Linked DNA regions of Thermococcus gammatolerans EJ3. The protein of the gene in region 1 binds, or shares a complex with, the protein of each later gene. Links are inferred from orthologs where the notes say so. Each region holds a gene or a part of one and is shown in the gene's direction. Other genes may lie near its edges.

Region 1 (7,214 bases):
GATCCAATCCTGCCCTTCAACTACAACTACGAGGTGTACCGCCAGATCGTGGAGAAGATTTCGCTGATCTCCCCCCGGCTGGCTCAGGAGGTGGAGGTCAGCCACGTTGATCACTTCACGTTCTCCCGCATACTGGTGAGAAAGAGAGAATTAATCCCCGAGAGCGGCATACGGATTCTATCCGAGACGGTCTCACTGTACGTTTCGTCGCATTCTCCCGAGGTTATAGGGGCGATAGTTGAGGGATTCATGGCCAGCCCCTCCATAAGGATCGGCGAGACCGACTTCGTTGCTGAAGATGTTAAACCCCTCAAGGAGCCCAGGATAAAAGACGGAACCCTCTTCTCAACGCTAAGCCCGATAATAGTCCGCACCGTTAAGATCTCAAACAACAGAATGAAAATATGGGACCTATATCCCAACGAGCCCACGTTCTTTGATAAGCTCAGGAAAGTTATGCTCCTCCGCTACTCCGAGCTCTACGGGAGCACCCCCGAGGATTCTGCATTCAAGATAGAGGTCATTAAGTTCAAGCCAGTGAGGATTCTCGTGGCGGACACATACTACCGCGGATCGCTTATGATATTCCGGTACTGGGGCTCGAGGGAGATAGCCAAATTCGGCTACGATCTGGGCTTCGGGGAGAAGACGAAGTACGGTTTCGGCATGGTCAAGGTTATTGACGAGGGCACCGAGGAAAAATAGTCCCTCTTCCGAACTTTTTCCGAAGGATAGAGTTAAAAAGGCAGTTCTCGGTATTATAGTCAGGTGAGAGAATGGGAAGTTTCGATGAGGTAAGCCACGATACAGGTTACGAGGATTACATCACGTTCCTCAAGAGGAGGATAAGGCAGCTTGAACTCCAGGTCAGAACCCTGGAGGCGGACAAGGAGAGACTCGAGCGGGAGCTCTCAAGGCTTAGGACGGAGATGTCCCGGCTCAGGCAGCCCCCGGCCTTCGCTGGCACTGTCATAGAGGTTCTCGATGACGATAGAGCGATAGTCCAGAACTACAACGGGCCGCGCTTCGTCGTCAGGATCGCGCCGTGGATAGAGCGGGACAAACTGAAACCCGGCTCAAGGGTCGCTTTAGACCAGAGGACAATGGCAATAGTCGAGCTCCTGCCAACAGAGAAGGATCCAAGTGTTCTTGGTTTCGAGGTCATAGAGAAACCCAGGGTCACGTATCAGGACATTGGCGGCCTCGAAAGACAGCTGGCCGAGCTTAGGGAGGCCGTTGAACTGCCTCTGAAGCACCCCGAACTTTTTGAAAAGGTTGGAATTGAACCACCAAAGGGAGTCCTCCTCTACGGCCCACCGGGCTGCGGAAAGACGCTTATGGCCAAGGCGGTAGCAAACCATGTCAACGCCACTTTCATCCGCGTCGTCGGCAGTGAACTCGTCAGAAAGTTTATCGGTGAGGGGGCAAGGCTGGTTCACGAGCTCTTTGAGATGGCAAAAGAAAAGGCCCCAACGATAATCTTCATCGATGAAATTGACGCGATAGGCGCTAAGAGAATGGACGAGACGACCGGTGGCGAGAGAGAGGTTAACAGAACGCTAATGCAGCTTTTGGCGGAAATGGACGGTTTCGACCCGCGCGGAAACGTCAAGGTAATAGCCGCCACCAACAGGCCCGACATCCTCGATCCGGCTCTACTGAGACCTGGCCGCTTCGACAGGCTCATCGAGGTTCCGCTCCCGGACTTCCGCGGAAGGCTTGAGATACTCAAGGTTCACACGAGGAAGATGAACCTCAGGAACGTTGACCTCAGCATCATAGCGGACATAACGGAAGGGGCCAGCGGTGCGGATCTAAAGGCAATAGCAACGGAGGCCGGTATGTTCGCGATAAGGGACAGAAGAACGTACGTAACTCAGGAGGACTTCCTCAAGGCTGTGGACAAGGTTCTGGGAGCGGAGAAGAGGCTCGCCCAGGCGATAGCGATGCACGAGGTTATGTACGGGTGAGATAGCTTTTTAAGTTCCTTTTTAGTATTTATTTAGGTGACCATTGTGAAGAAGCATTTTACGTATGCAGTAGTGGTTGGTTTGATAGGGGCTGTGATTTTTCTTCTGTGGAACAACGTACTCACAACCACCGTTGAACCGCATATCCACAAAAGAGTTCCTACAACGAGACAGCGATCCCGACCAACTGGCTCGCAAAGGGGGACAGCCTCTACGCGAACTTCAGTGGGTACTTTACCGTAAGCATCGGCAGGGATTTCAACAACAAGATAATTCTGATGATAACTCCCAGGAAGGTGCGAGGACAACCCACATAAAAGTGCTCGTAAAGAGGAAGTTCGCAAACGGACTTTACATTGAGGTAATGCCTCCTTATCAGGGGAAAGTCGAGATCAGCGAGGCCTTCGATCAAGAGGGAGTGGGTTACCTAGTTCAGGTTCATCCCGAGGGAAATTCTGGAGAGGGTACCTACGGGATGGCCTTCATAGACCTCACCTCAGAGAAGAGCATCAAGATGAAGATAACCGTAGAGGTTCAATACGGTTTCAGAAGGTACAGGGGGACGTTTTCTGCCGTGATACTGGATCCACTATTCAAACCACTGGCGTGAGTTTATACGATTTCAGTGGACAGAGATGGCCGACTAAGGTTTATAAAATCGGAGCGTAAGTAACGCTAGGAGGGAGGAGATGGTCAGCAAACTTCTGGCCCTCGAAGCGTACCCAAGCCTCCGCGACCTGGACTTCAGAATCCTCAGGGGAGTAGAGCTAAACATGAGGCACCACAAGTGGGTGCCGTTGGAGGACATCGCGCGTTTCGCGAGGGTAGATGTTGAAACGGCCTCTTTCAGGCTCGGCAAGCTCGACGATATGTCACTCGTCAGGCGGAGGAGCGACATAGGCTACATCGGCTACCAGCTCACGATACACGGCTACGACGTTTTGGCCATAAGGGCCCTCGCGAGGAAAGGGGTTGTAGAGGCAATAAGCACGACGCAGATCGGAGTTGGCAAGGACGCCGACGTTTACGTCGGGATAACGCCAACCGGCGAGAAAGTTGCCGTTAAGTTCAACAGGATAGGCGGAAGAACCGCATCGAGGAGGGCAGGCTACCACTCGCACGTCTTCGCCGATAAACACCACACGAGCTGGCTCTACGTCTCAAGGCTCATAGCGAAGAAGGAGTACGATGCCCTCGTTCTGCTCAGCCCGATTGCGAGGGTTCCAAAACCGATAGCCTGGAACAGGCACGTTTTGGTTATGGAGTTCGTCGAGGGAACGGAGCTGGCGGAGCTTAGGGACGACGATCTGACGAAGGAGGAAGCAACGGAAGTCCTCGACAGGATCCTCGAGGAGTACCTCAAGATAGTGCGCTTTGGCATAGTCCACTCGGATTTGAGCGAGTTCAACGTCGTCTTGACTGACGACGGCATCCTGATAATAGACTGGGCCCAGCACCTGACTACTGCCCACCCGGAGAGCTACGAGCTGTTGAAGAGGGATTTAACGGTCATAATCAACGCCTTCAGGCGGAGGTGGCGGGTTGAGAGGAGCTTTGATGAAATCTGGCCTTCCTTCGAGGAGGCCTGGCACGAGAGCAGGGGTGAAGGATATGGCAATTAAGTACGAGCCCCTTAACAGGCGCGAGAGGATTGTCAAGCTCTTCCGCGAGGCAATCGAGGCCGAGAACAGGAACGACTTTGAAACCGCGAAGAGGAAGCTCGACGAGATACTTCACGAGAGCCTCGACGTAGAGCCTGAGTTCTACTTCGAGGCCTGCTTCCGCCTGGCCGACATATTCCTCCAGGAGGACAACTACAGAGGAGCGGTGAAGTGCGCGATACGGGGAACGGTGAGGGCCCCCAACGAAAATCTATACCGGCTCGGCGTGAAAAGGCTCGGTGATATCCTGGCCGTCATAAAGGAAGCAGGAAAGCTGGGGGAGCTTGAGAACGATCCCGAAAGCTTCATAAGACAAGCCGATGAAGACGAAGAGCTTAAGGCGTTTGTAAGAGCGATCCTGAACGTGATTCAAGGAAAGAAGGTTGAAGAAAAGTTTTCCGTGAGGGAAATGGAGGAGGTCATCTCTCTCCTTGAAGGGCTGAAATGATTTTCTTAACGTACCGCTCTTCCGGCGGAAACGGGAAGTTGTAGAGCTCTCCCCCGGGCCTCTCGTTGTAATAGGGCCTGTTGCAGGCGGGACAGCCGTGCGTCGCGAAAACTGCCGGCGGAACCTCAATGTCTTCCAAATCGAAGCCCGCTATGGACTCCCCCTCGAACAGTATCCTATCACCCAGATCACGTTCGATTAACCACCTCGCCAGCTGGACTTTACGGTAACGCTCAACGCTCGGTGGTTCGAGGTTCTCAAGCCTCGTCCCCTTCAGAGGGGTGAATGCGAAGAGCGAGACGTCCGCTCCAATTGAGTAGGCCCTCTCGAAAACCTCAACGAGCTCCCTGTCGGTTTCGCCGAGGCCGACTATGACGTGGATTAAAGCTTTCCCCGGACCGAGGACTTCAACTATCCTCTCCGCAAAGCCCCACATCTCATCCCACTCAAAGTCTGGTTTTATTTCACCGAAGAGCCTCTCGCTTGCAACGTCGAGACCCACCCCAACGTAGTCAACGCCGAGCCCTTTAAATTCCTCAAGCGTGGCATTATCAACAGGCGTTATCGAGACCGAGACCGGCAAGCTGAGGGGCTTGAGCGCCCTCAGAAGTGCCAGAACGTCGTCGAGCATCCCAGGATAGTCTATCGTCTGGAGGCATATCCTTCCGAAACGGCCGTTGGGGAGAGCTTGAACGACTTTTTCGAGCTCGAAGGCAGGCCACGTAACCCGGGAGAGTTTGGCAAGGTCCGCTTTACTGGAGCGCGCCTGGGCGCAGAAGGCGCAGTCGTTCGCGCACTTGCCGGGCCAGTAGGTCATCAGATAGGCGGTCGTCGGCCTGGCGAGGAGCTTTGCCCTGATTAGGCCCATCGCTATCGCCGTTCCGTAGGAGACCCTAACGAGCATTTAACTTCCCCCAGATGATGGGCGCGTAGAGGGTTATAAACCCGACCCCCAGGATGAGCGGGAGGAGCGGGAAGACGCCGGTGTAACCCCTGAGCTGGGCAACGTAGCCAAGGCTGACCTGACCCGCAAGCATTCCGAGGTCAAAGAACATCGTGTAGATTCCAGAACCCATCGTCCTGATTCTCCTCGGAAGGTTTCCGAGGGCCATCAGCTGCATCGCCGGGACCGCTAAGCCAAAACCGGCCCCGACTAGGGAAGCACTTACGTAGGAGCGAGGCGGAAGGGTGTAAAGGTTAAGCAGGACGTAGCCGAGGAGGAGCAGGGAGAGGCCGAAGGTTATCACGGGGAGAGGCCCGTGCCTGTCAGCGCTCCTGCCCCCGATAAGGCGCGTCATAAAGGAGAAGATGCCGATGACCATCATATAGTAACCGAAGAGGCTCTGGGGGAGGGAAAGGGACTTGTAAAGGGCAGGGAGGTAAGTTATAACACCCGCGTAGCTCATAGAGAAAAGGAAGAGCGTCAGCGAGGCGGAGACGAAAGTAACCCTGAGAAGCTCGCGGTAGCTGGCCCTCTCGTGCTCCCTCGGCCTGACGACCTCAACGGCTCCGCGCCAGGCGGTAAGCGCGAAGAGTGCTCCAACACCTGAGAATAGGGCCGTTAATGCAAAGGCCCCAGCGAATCCGATCACGTCGGAGGCGTAGCCGCCTATGGCCGGCCCGAGTATGTTGCCGAGGGAGAACATCATGCCCCTCCATCCGAGGGTCTCGCCAACCCTTCCCTCTGGGGCTAAATCAACGGCCGTGGAGAGGCTTGACGGAAAGAACAGGCCCATCGAAAAGCCGTGAATGGCCCTTGCGAAGGCGAATAGGTAAACGTTAGCGGTTATGGCCGAAACCACATAGAGGAGTCCCGAGAGGAGACCCAGCAGGTTCCCGCCGACGAGGGCGTGAAAGCGGTAGCCCCTATCGCCGATTGCCCCACCTACCGGCTTGGAGATTAGGGCCAAGAAGGAGGTGACGCCAGCGATGAGACCTACGAGAAAGGGCTCGGCGTGGAGGCTGACGAGGAAAGGGGAAACGACGGGAGTCACGACGCTTATCCCGAGGAAGAAAAAGAAGGTCGAAAAGTTGAGGAGCCAGACGTCTCTCATCGAGGCCACTAAACACCAGCCTCCGGCTCGTCCATGCCGTCCTTCATGAAGGCGTAGCTCATGTGCTTGGTGTTCTTGGCGAAGCCCACGTTACCCCTTGCATCAACCATTATGATGCCCATCGTGTCCTTGCCGAAGTACTTCGTGGCGAGGCTTATCGCGGCATCGCTCGCCGATTGAGCGTCAAGGCCGAGCCTGACGAGGTCGGTGGCGCTCTTGGCCAGTGCGAGCTTTATGGCAACCTCTCCGAGGCCGGTGCAGGAAGCGCCGGCAACCTCGTTGGCGTAGGTTCCGCCACCGATTATAGGCGTGTCGCCAACACGGCCGAACATCTTGAGGAAGACGCCGCCGGTAGATGTTCCAGCAACGACCTCCTCGCCGTCGAAGGCAACCGCTCCGACGGTGCTCCTTAAAACCTCGGGATACTCCTTGATGAGCTCGTTGAGCTTCTTCCAGTGCCTCGTTTCGCCCTTTTCTATGAGCTTTTTCCTGAGTTCCTCCCACTGCTTGAGCCGCTCCTCGGTTATGGGGTCGTACTCCTCGAAGCCGAGAAGTCTTGCGAACTTTACCGCCCCGTCACCTATTAAAAGGACGTGGTCGGTCTTCTCCATGACCTTCCTCGCGACGCTTATCGGGTTCTTAACGCCCCAGATTCCAGCGACTGCACCGGCTTCAAGGGTCTTTCCGCGCATTATTGCCGCATCCATCTCGACCCTGCCGTCGAGGGTTAAAACGCTCCCGGTTCCAGCGTTGAAAATCGGGTTGTCCTCAAGGGCCTTTACAGCTTCCTCGACCGCATCAAGGGCAGAACCTCTCTTCAGCTCGCGCCAGCCCGCTAAGACGGCCGCTCTAACGCCCTCAATGACCTTTGGAATGCGCTCCTCCTTCCTTATCGTGCCGGCGCCACCGTGAACTATTATCGCGACCATGAAAACCACCTGAGAAAAGAGCGCTCGAAAGGTTAAAAGGATTGTGGAAACGACTCAACCGGCGGATATTAGCAGTATTCCCGCTATCGCCAAGGCAAGCCCCTCCCAGATCCTCGCATTGGGTCTCTCTTTGAGTACAAGAACGGCCAGTA
Region 2 (7,139 bases), 620 kb from region 1 along the record:
GGACGGCGGGTGGAAGGTTAAATACCGCTGTGAGCACTGCGGGAGCGAAGGCGAGACCGACATAAGGGAGGGCAACGTTAAGCTCCGCTGGCGTGTCGACTGGCCGATGCGCTGGGCGCACTTCAGGGTAGACTTCGAGCCTGCCGGCAAAGACCATCTCGCCGCGGGCAGCTCCTACGATACAGGAAAGGAGATTTCGGAGAAGGTCTTCGGCTGGAAGGCCCCGATGACCCTCATGTACGAGTTCGTCGGAATCAAGGGACAGAAGGGCAAGATGAGTGGCTCAAAGGGCAACGTTATCCTCCTCAGCGACCTCTACGAGGTTCTCGAGCCGGGAATAATCCGCTTCATCTATGCCAAGGCGAGGCCCAACAAGGAACTCAAGATAGACCTCGGTCTCGGCCTGCTCAACCTCTACGACGAGTTCGACAAGGTCGAGAGGATTTACTTCGGCCTTGAGCATGCAAAGAACCCCGAGGAGGAAGAGGAACTCAAGAGAACCTACGAGCTGTCGATGCCGAAGGTTCCGGAGAGGCTTATCGCTCAGGCGCCCTTCAGGTTTTTGGTCACGCTCGTCCAGATGCCTCACCTCGACGAGGAGGGAATAATCAGGGTTCTCAAGGAGCAGGGCCACGTTCCCGAGAACCTGAGCGAAGAGGACATTGAGAGAATAAGGCTCCGCATCAGGCTCGCCAAGAACTGGGTCGAGAAGTATGCCCCTGAGAACGTCAAGTTCAGCCTGCTTGAGGAGGTGCCAGAGCTCGAACTCAGGCCAGAAATCAGGGAGGCGATGAGAGAGCTGGCGGACTGGATTGAGGCCAATGCCTTCACCGTTGATGAGCTCAACAACGCAATCTTCGACGTCGCCAAGAAGCGCGGAATCCCGAGCAAGGAGTGGTTCAAAGCGCTCTACAACCTCTTCATAGGAAAGGACCGCGGGCCGAGGCTGGCCCCGTTCTTAGCTTCCCTTGATAAGGAGTTCGTGGTCAAAAGGCTCCGCCTGGAGGCCTGATTCATTTTTTCGGTAGGTAGACCTGGAGGTAAGTGTGTTCGTTTATCTTTTCTTCCCCGACCTTCTGGAAGTAGAGCTTCGCGAGTAGTTCCACTGCCGTCTTTCCCCAGACGTTGAAGCGAACCCTGAATGACTTCTCCTCGCTCTGGAACTCTATCAGGACTGTTTTCTCGTCCTTGTCCGGCAAAACCTTGCTAATCCAGTATTCAGCGCCGATTACCTGCCCGTTCATGAGAACCGGGAGGAGCGCCCTCAGGTCGGTGAACTGGAGGATTAGCTTTCCGCCGGGCTTCAGGACCCTTGCCATCTCGCGGAACGCTTTTCCGAGGTCGAGGGGTTCGAAGTGAACGAGATTGTCGATGAAGAGAACGTAGTCAAAGGTGTTATCTTCAAAGGGCAACTCTCTGGCGTCGGCTTTGATGAACTCCACCTTCGAGCCCTTCTCTTTGGCAAAACCCCTCGCGAGGGAGAGCATGTACTCGCTGTTGTCAACGCCAACGACGGTAAAGCCCAAATCCTCAAGCAGGAACGAGAAGCCTCCAGCGCCACAGCCGAGGTCGAGGACTTTCCCCTTTTCCTTCATGAACTTCATCAGGAGCGGTTCAAGGTTCTCAATTCTCTTCCTGTACTCGTCGGAATAGATGTCGCTGTAGGCTTTGAATGCGGAGTAGTACTCTTCAAACGTCATGTTTTTGAGTCCTCACGAGTCCTTAAATAGGTATCCCGCTGGTGTCCTCCAAGGGATGGGCATAGTGCAAGCTTGGCGCTGAAAACTTTGGAGATTTTTGGGTTTCTAGAGGTCCTGCCGAATTTTTTTGAGCTTAGCTTTTTATTCTCCCCCTCCAACTCCCCAAGGTGGTGCTCATGGAGTTCAACCTCATCATTACCGGAGTCGGCGGTCAGGGAGGTCTTACCCTTTCGAGGATAGTCGGAAACGCGGCCATGGTCGAGGGCTACAACGTTCGCATCGGCGAGACCCTCGGAATGAGCCAGCGCTACGGGAGCGTGCTCAGCTACCTCCGCTTCGGTGAGGGGGTCTATTCGCCCCTCATCGAAGAGGGCAAGGCCAACCTCATGCTCGCCCTTGAGCCTGCCGAGGCTTTAAGGAACGCGCGCTTTCTCGGAAAGAACAGCGTTGCCATAGTGAACGCCTATCCCATCCACACAGCGACGACCCTCGTCGGGAAGGAGCGCTACCCGGAGCTCGATGAAATCGAAAAGGCGATAGGGAGAATCTGCCCCGTCCACATGATGAACTTCCAGCGCGAGGCAGACAAGATAAACCCCAGAACTTTGGGCGTCCTGATGCTCGGCTACGCCTACGGGAAGGGCCTGATACCCCTTAAGCGCGAGAGCCTTCTTGAGGGAATAAGGCTGACCCTCCGCGAGAAGCTCTGGGAGATGAACTTCAGGGCCTTTGAGCGTGGGGAGGAACTTGCTAAGGCCTGATTTTCTGGTTTCCAGCCCACTTTCCTCATTCTTTGTTGTGCTTTATGAAGGCGATGTATAATCCGGGCCGTTGCGATGCATTTCATGTCGTTTATGGGGTTATTGAATTAAATACCTCTCGAAGTTTTTTCTTTTCCTCCTCGCTCATCCTGTTTCTCATCCACCTCTCTTTAAGGTTCAGGTTCTCGTCCTCCAGATCGAGAACGGCCTTTCTGACTCCGCCCCTCGGATTTTTACTGTCGCCCTTTCGGCGTGGGATGACGTGGAGGTGCAGGTGCGGAACTGTTTGGCCCGCCTCCCTTCCGAGGTTCATACCAACGTTAAAGGCATCAGGATTTAGTGCCTTGCGGAGGGCCTTCATGGCCAGCTCCATTCCCTTCAGGAGGGCAGTTTTCTCCTCCTCTCTTAAATCCTCCCATTTCTCAACGTGCCTCCTCGGAACGACGAGAAGATGGCCTTTGCTTGCCGGATAGGAGTCTATGAGGATCCTGATGAGTTCGCCCTCGTAGAGAACGTTCTCTTTCTTCGGCTCACAGAACGGGCACCTCATGGCACATCCCCCCAAAGGCTTAAAACCGGTGTATTTAACCCTTGTCTTCGGTGGTGAACGTGAGTGATACCGATGAGAGGATAGCTGGACTCCAGAAGACGTACCGAAAGCTGATGATGATAGGACTCGCAACGCTTCTCGCTGCCTTTGCCCTGCTCATCCTGAGGCCCTTTGGCTCGGCGTCGCTCGTTCTGGGAGCGATTCTGTTTCCTGTGGCAATGATTCCCCTTGAACTGGCCAGGAGGACAGCCCAGAGAATGGCCCTCATTGCGCTCGGTGGCGTCGATAGAAAAGCTTAATTATTGGGCCGAAAAATGAGTGTTGGAGGTGATGGAGGTGGCATTTGTACCGCCGCAGGCAGGTTACGACAGGGCTATAACAGTTTTCAGCCCGGATGGGAGGCTCTTTCAGGTCAACTACGCGAGGGAGGCAGTGAAGCGCGGAGCGACCGCAGTCGGGGTTAAGTGGAAGGGTGGCGTTGTCCTAGCCGTGGAGAAGAGGATAACAAGTCGGCTGATAGAACCCAGCAGTTACGAGAAGATCTTCCAGATAGATGACCACATAGCCGCGGCCCCAAGCGGTATAATAGCTGATGCGAGGGTTCTCGTGGATAGGGCAAGGCTGGAGGCTCAAATATACCGCCTGACATACGGCGAACCCGTCCCGCTCACCGTTCTGGTGAAGAAGATATGCGACCTCAAGCAGGCCCACACCCAGTACGGCGGTGTGAGGCCCTTCGGTGCAGCTCTGCTGATGGCGGGCGTTAACGAGAAGCCCGAGCTCTATGAAACAGACCCGAGCGGCGCCTACTTTGAGTGGAAGGCTGTCGCTATAGGAAGCGGCAGGAACACAGCGATGGCGATATTTGAAGAGCACTACAGCGACGATATCGATATGGAAGGAGCGATAAAGCTCGCCATACTGGCCCTTGCAAAGACCCTTGAGGAACCCAGCCCTGAGAGCATCGAGGTCGCCTACATAACCCTTGACGAGAAGCGCTGGAAAAAGCTTGATAAGGAAGAGGTTGCAAAGTACCTCAATGAGATCCTCGAGGAGATCAAGGAAGAGGAAGTCGAGGAGCGGGAAGAGGATTACTCCGAGCTTGACCAGAACTACTGAGGTGACGGGCGATGCCCATCAGTGTAGATAAAGCCGTTATCGCCCGTCTTAAAACTCACGGCGAGACCTTTGAAATACTCGTTGACCCTTACCTAGCCAGGGATTTCAAAGAGGGCAAGGATGTTCCCATAGAGGAGATCCTTGCAACGCCTTACGTTTTCAAAGATGCACACAAGGGTGACAAGGCGAGCGAGCACGAGATGGAGAAGATATTCGGGACGAGCGATCCCTACGAGGTCGCCAAGATAATCCTCAGAAAGGGAGAAGTTCAGCTGACGGCGGAGCAGAGGAGACAGATGCTCGAGGACAAGAAGAAGTACATAGCGACGATAATCCACAGACATGCCGTCGATCCGAGGACTGGATATCCCCACCCTGTCGATAGGATCCTCAGGGCGATGGAGGAGGCAGGGGTCCACGTGGATCTCTTCAAGGACGCCGAGGCACAGGTTCCACAGGTGATCAAGGCCATAAGGCCGCTTCTCCCAATAAAGCTTGAAGTCAAGGTCATAGCGGTGAAGATACCGAGCGACTATGTCGGTAGGGCCTACGGGGAGGTCAGAAAGTTCGGCAGCATAAAGAGGGAGGAGTGGGCCAGCGACGGCTCGTGGATGTTCCTGATCGAGATTCCCGGAGGAATAGAGGAGGAGTTTTATGAGAAACTCAACGCCCTTACCAAGGGCACCGCGATTACCAAACTTGTAGAGAGGAAGGGCCTATGAGGAGGATTTTTGTAAAACCAAGGGAGTTAGTGGTTCCCGGGACACTTTTGGCCCAGGGGCCCTTTAAGAACGGAAGAGGAACCTTCAGAGAAGGGAACAGGATATACTCGACTGTGGTAGGACTGGTCGAGATCAGGGGGGACCTTATACGGGTTATACCCCTTGAGGGACCATACATACCGGAGGTTGGGGACAACGTTCTTGGAAAGATCGTGGACGTCCGGTTCTCCAACTGGACTGTGGACATAGGCGCGCCGTATCAGGCGAACCTCCGCGTTCAGGATGCTGTGGAGGAGCGCATAGACCTTCTCAAAACAGACCTGAGGAAGATCTACGACATCGGCGATATAATCTACGCCAAGATAAAGGCCTACAACGAGGTCAACCAGATCGACCTGACTACCAAGGGAATGCCCTTCAAGGGCGGTCCCCTCAGGGGAGGCCAGCTCGTCACGATAACCCCCTCCAAGGTTCCGAGGGTCATCGGTAAGGGAGGTTCGATGATCAACATGATCAAGAGGCTGACCGGAACGAGGATCATAGTGGGTCAGAACGGATGGGTCTGGGTGAGCGGCAAGAACGATGAGCTTGAGAAGCTGGCGGTGGAAGCGATCCTCAAGGTTGATCGTGAAAGCCACACCCAGGGGCTCACAGACAGGGTTAAGGAGTTCCTCCTCTCCCGGCTCAGGGAGCTCAAGGAGAGGGGAGTGATCGAGGAGATACCCCAGCTTGAGGAGAATAACGAGGGTGAAGGAAAATGATGGGTAGGCCAGAGGGTTTAAAGCTCATCGATGAGAACGGCAGGAGAATAGACGGAAGGAGGAAGTATGAGCTGAGGAAAATCCACATGGAAGTCGGTGTTCTGAAGAACGCAGACGGATCCGCGTATATCGAATGGGGTAAGAACAAGATACTCGCGGCCGTTTACGGTCCGAGGGAGATACACCCAAAACACCTTCAGAGGCCTGACACGGCAGTCCTGCGCGTCCGCTACAACATGGCCCCGTTCAGCGTGGAGGAGAGGAAAAAGCCCGGTCCCGACAGGAGGAGCGTTGAAATAAGCAAGGTCATAAGGGGCGCGCTTGAGCCTGCTTTGATCCTTGAAATGTTCCCGAGGACAGTCGTTGACGTCTTCATCGAGGTTCTCCAGGCCGACGCTGGAACGAGGGTTGCCGGAATAACCGCAGCATCGCTCGCTTTGGCCGATGCGGGAGTTCCGATGAGGGATCTCGTGGCAGCTTGTGCCGCTGGAAAGATCGATGGTGAGATAGTCCTCGACCTCAACAAGGACGAAGACAACTACGGTGAAGCCGACGTTCCCGTTGCCATAATGCCCCTCAAGAACGACATAACCCTCCTCCAGATGGATGGCTATCTCACCAAGGAGGAGTTCATAGAGGCAGTGAAACTCGCGATAAAGGGAGCGAAGGCAGTCTACCAGAAGCAGAGGGAAGCGCTCAAAGAGAAGTACCTCAAGATCGCCCAGGAGGTGGCTGGAGATGAGTGACGTTGAGATCATGGCCGGGATAATGAGGGACAGGATACTCAACCTCCTCAAGGAAGGGAAGAGAATCGACGGCCGCTCCTTCGAGGAGTACAGAGACATCGAGATAAAGACCGGCTTCATTGAGAAGGCCGAGGGCTCCGCATGGGTCAGGCTCGGTGGCACGAGGGTTCTCGTCGGCATAAAGGTCGACGTTGGGGAGCCCTTCCCCGATCTCCCCGACAGGGGCGTCATGACGACCAACGTGGAGCTCGTTCCCCTTGCCTCGCCAACGTTTGAGCCAGGCCCGCCTGACGAGAGGGCAATAGAGCTGGCCCGCGTTATTGACAGGGGGATAAGGGAGAGCCAAGCCGTTGAGCTTGAGAAGCTCGTCATCGTGCCCGGAAAACTCGTCAGGGTCGTCTTCATAGACGTCCACGTACTAGATCACGATGGAAACCTCTTCGACGCAACTGGCTTGGCCGCGATGGCCGCCCTGATGACAACTAAAATACCCAAGGTTGAGTACAACGAGGAGACCGGGGAGATAATCAAGCTCGACGAATACGAGCCCCTGCCCGTGAAGCACGTCCCGATCCCCGTAACCTTTGCGAAGATCGGTTCGAGCATCATCGTCGATCCAAACCTCGACGAAGAGACGGTAATGGACAGCAGGCTAACCATAACCACCGACGAGACAGGTCACATCTCGGCCGTTCAGAAGGGTGAGGGGGGAAGCTTCAAGCTTGAGGAGGTCATGTACGCCATTGACACGGCACTGAAAAAGGCCGATGAACTCAGAAA

What was found.
Region 2: the proteins of TGAM_RS07130 (region 1) and psmA are in contact, whole or in part, in a cryo-EM structure (PDB 6HE5), measured with the Archaeoglobus fulgidus proteins. The link is inferred for Thermococcus gammatolerans EJ3 from one-to-one orthologs. Residues at the interface, in WP_010879468.1 of Archaeoglobus fulgidus: Asp391, Leu392, Lys393, Gly394, Met396, Phe397, Val398; in WP_010877997.1 of Archaeoglobus fulgidus: Ala30, Arg33, Gly34, Ala35, Asp51, Arg53, Val54, Lys66, Ser79, Gly80, Leu81, Val82, Met166.

Annotation. Positions count from the first base shown.
Region 1 is NC_012804.1:1,321,945-1,329,158, forward strand. The notes cover bases 1-2,873. They hold TGAM_RS07130 (proteasome-activating nucleotidase), read left to right. Parts: upstream 1-776; coding sequence 777-1,970; downstream 1,971-2,873. Other genes in these bases: cas6 (CRISPR-associated endoribonuclease Cas6), read left to right, coding at 1-705; TGAM_RS07135 (hypothetical protein), read left to right, coding at 2,290-2,580; TGAM_RS07140 (serine/threonine-protein kinase RIO2), read left to right, coding at 2,660-2,873. Also shown: more of TGAM_RS07140, read left to right, coding at 2,874-3,592; TGAM_RS07145 (hypothetical protein), read left to right, coding at 3,582-4,079; TGAM_RS07150 (radical SAM protein), read right to left, coding at 4,051-4,983; TGAM_RS07155 (MFS transporter), read right to left, coding at 4,973-6,133; TGAM_RS07160 (isoaspartyl peptidase/L-asparaginase family protein), read right to left, coding at 6,142-7,062; TGAM_RS07165 (DMT family transporter), read right to left, coding at 7,117-7,214. UniProt on the Methanocaldococcus jannaschii protein: ATPase which is responsible for recognizing, binding, unfolding and translocation of substrate proteins into the archaeal 20S proteasome core particle.
Region 2 is NC_012804.1:1,935,066-1,942,204, reverse strand. The notes cover bases 2,441-5,238. They hold psmA (archaeal proteasome endopeptidase complex subunit alpha), read left to right. Parts: upstream 2,441-3,347; coding sequence 3,348-4,130; downstream 4,131-5,238. Other genes in these bases: rrp4 (exosome complex RNA-binding protein Rrp4), read left to right, coding at 4,849-5,238; TGAM_RS10345 (ribosome assembly factor SBDS), read left to right, coding at 4,142-4,852; TGAM_RS10355 (hypothetical protein), read left to right, coding at 3,062-3,310; TGAM_RS10360 (HIT family protein), read right to left, coding at 2,553-3,011; TGAM_RS10365 (indolepyruvate oxidoreductase subunit beta), read left to right, coding at 2,441-2,461. Also shown: lysS (lysine--tRNA ligase), read left to right, coding at 1-1,012; TGAM_RS10370 (class I SAM-dependent methyltransferase), read right to left, coding at 1,014-1,700; more of TGAM_RS10365, read left to right, coding at 1,877-2,440; more of rrp4, read left to right, coding at 5,239-5,613; exosome complex exonuclease Rrp41, read left to right, coding at 5,610-6,359; exosome complex protein Rrp42, read left to right, coding at 6,352-7,139. UniProt on the Methanocaldococcus jannaschii protein: Component of the proteasome core, a large protease complex with broad specificity involved in protein degradation. The M.jannaschii proteasome is able to cleave oligopeptides after Glu, Asp, Tyr, Phe, Trp, slightly after Arg, but not after Ala.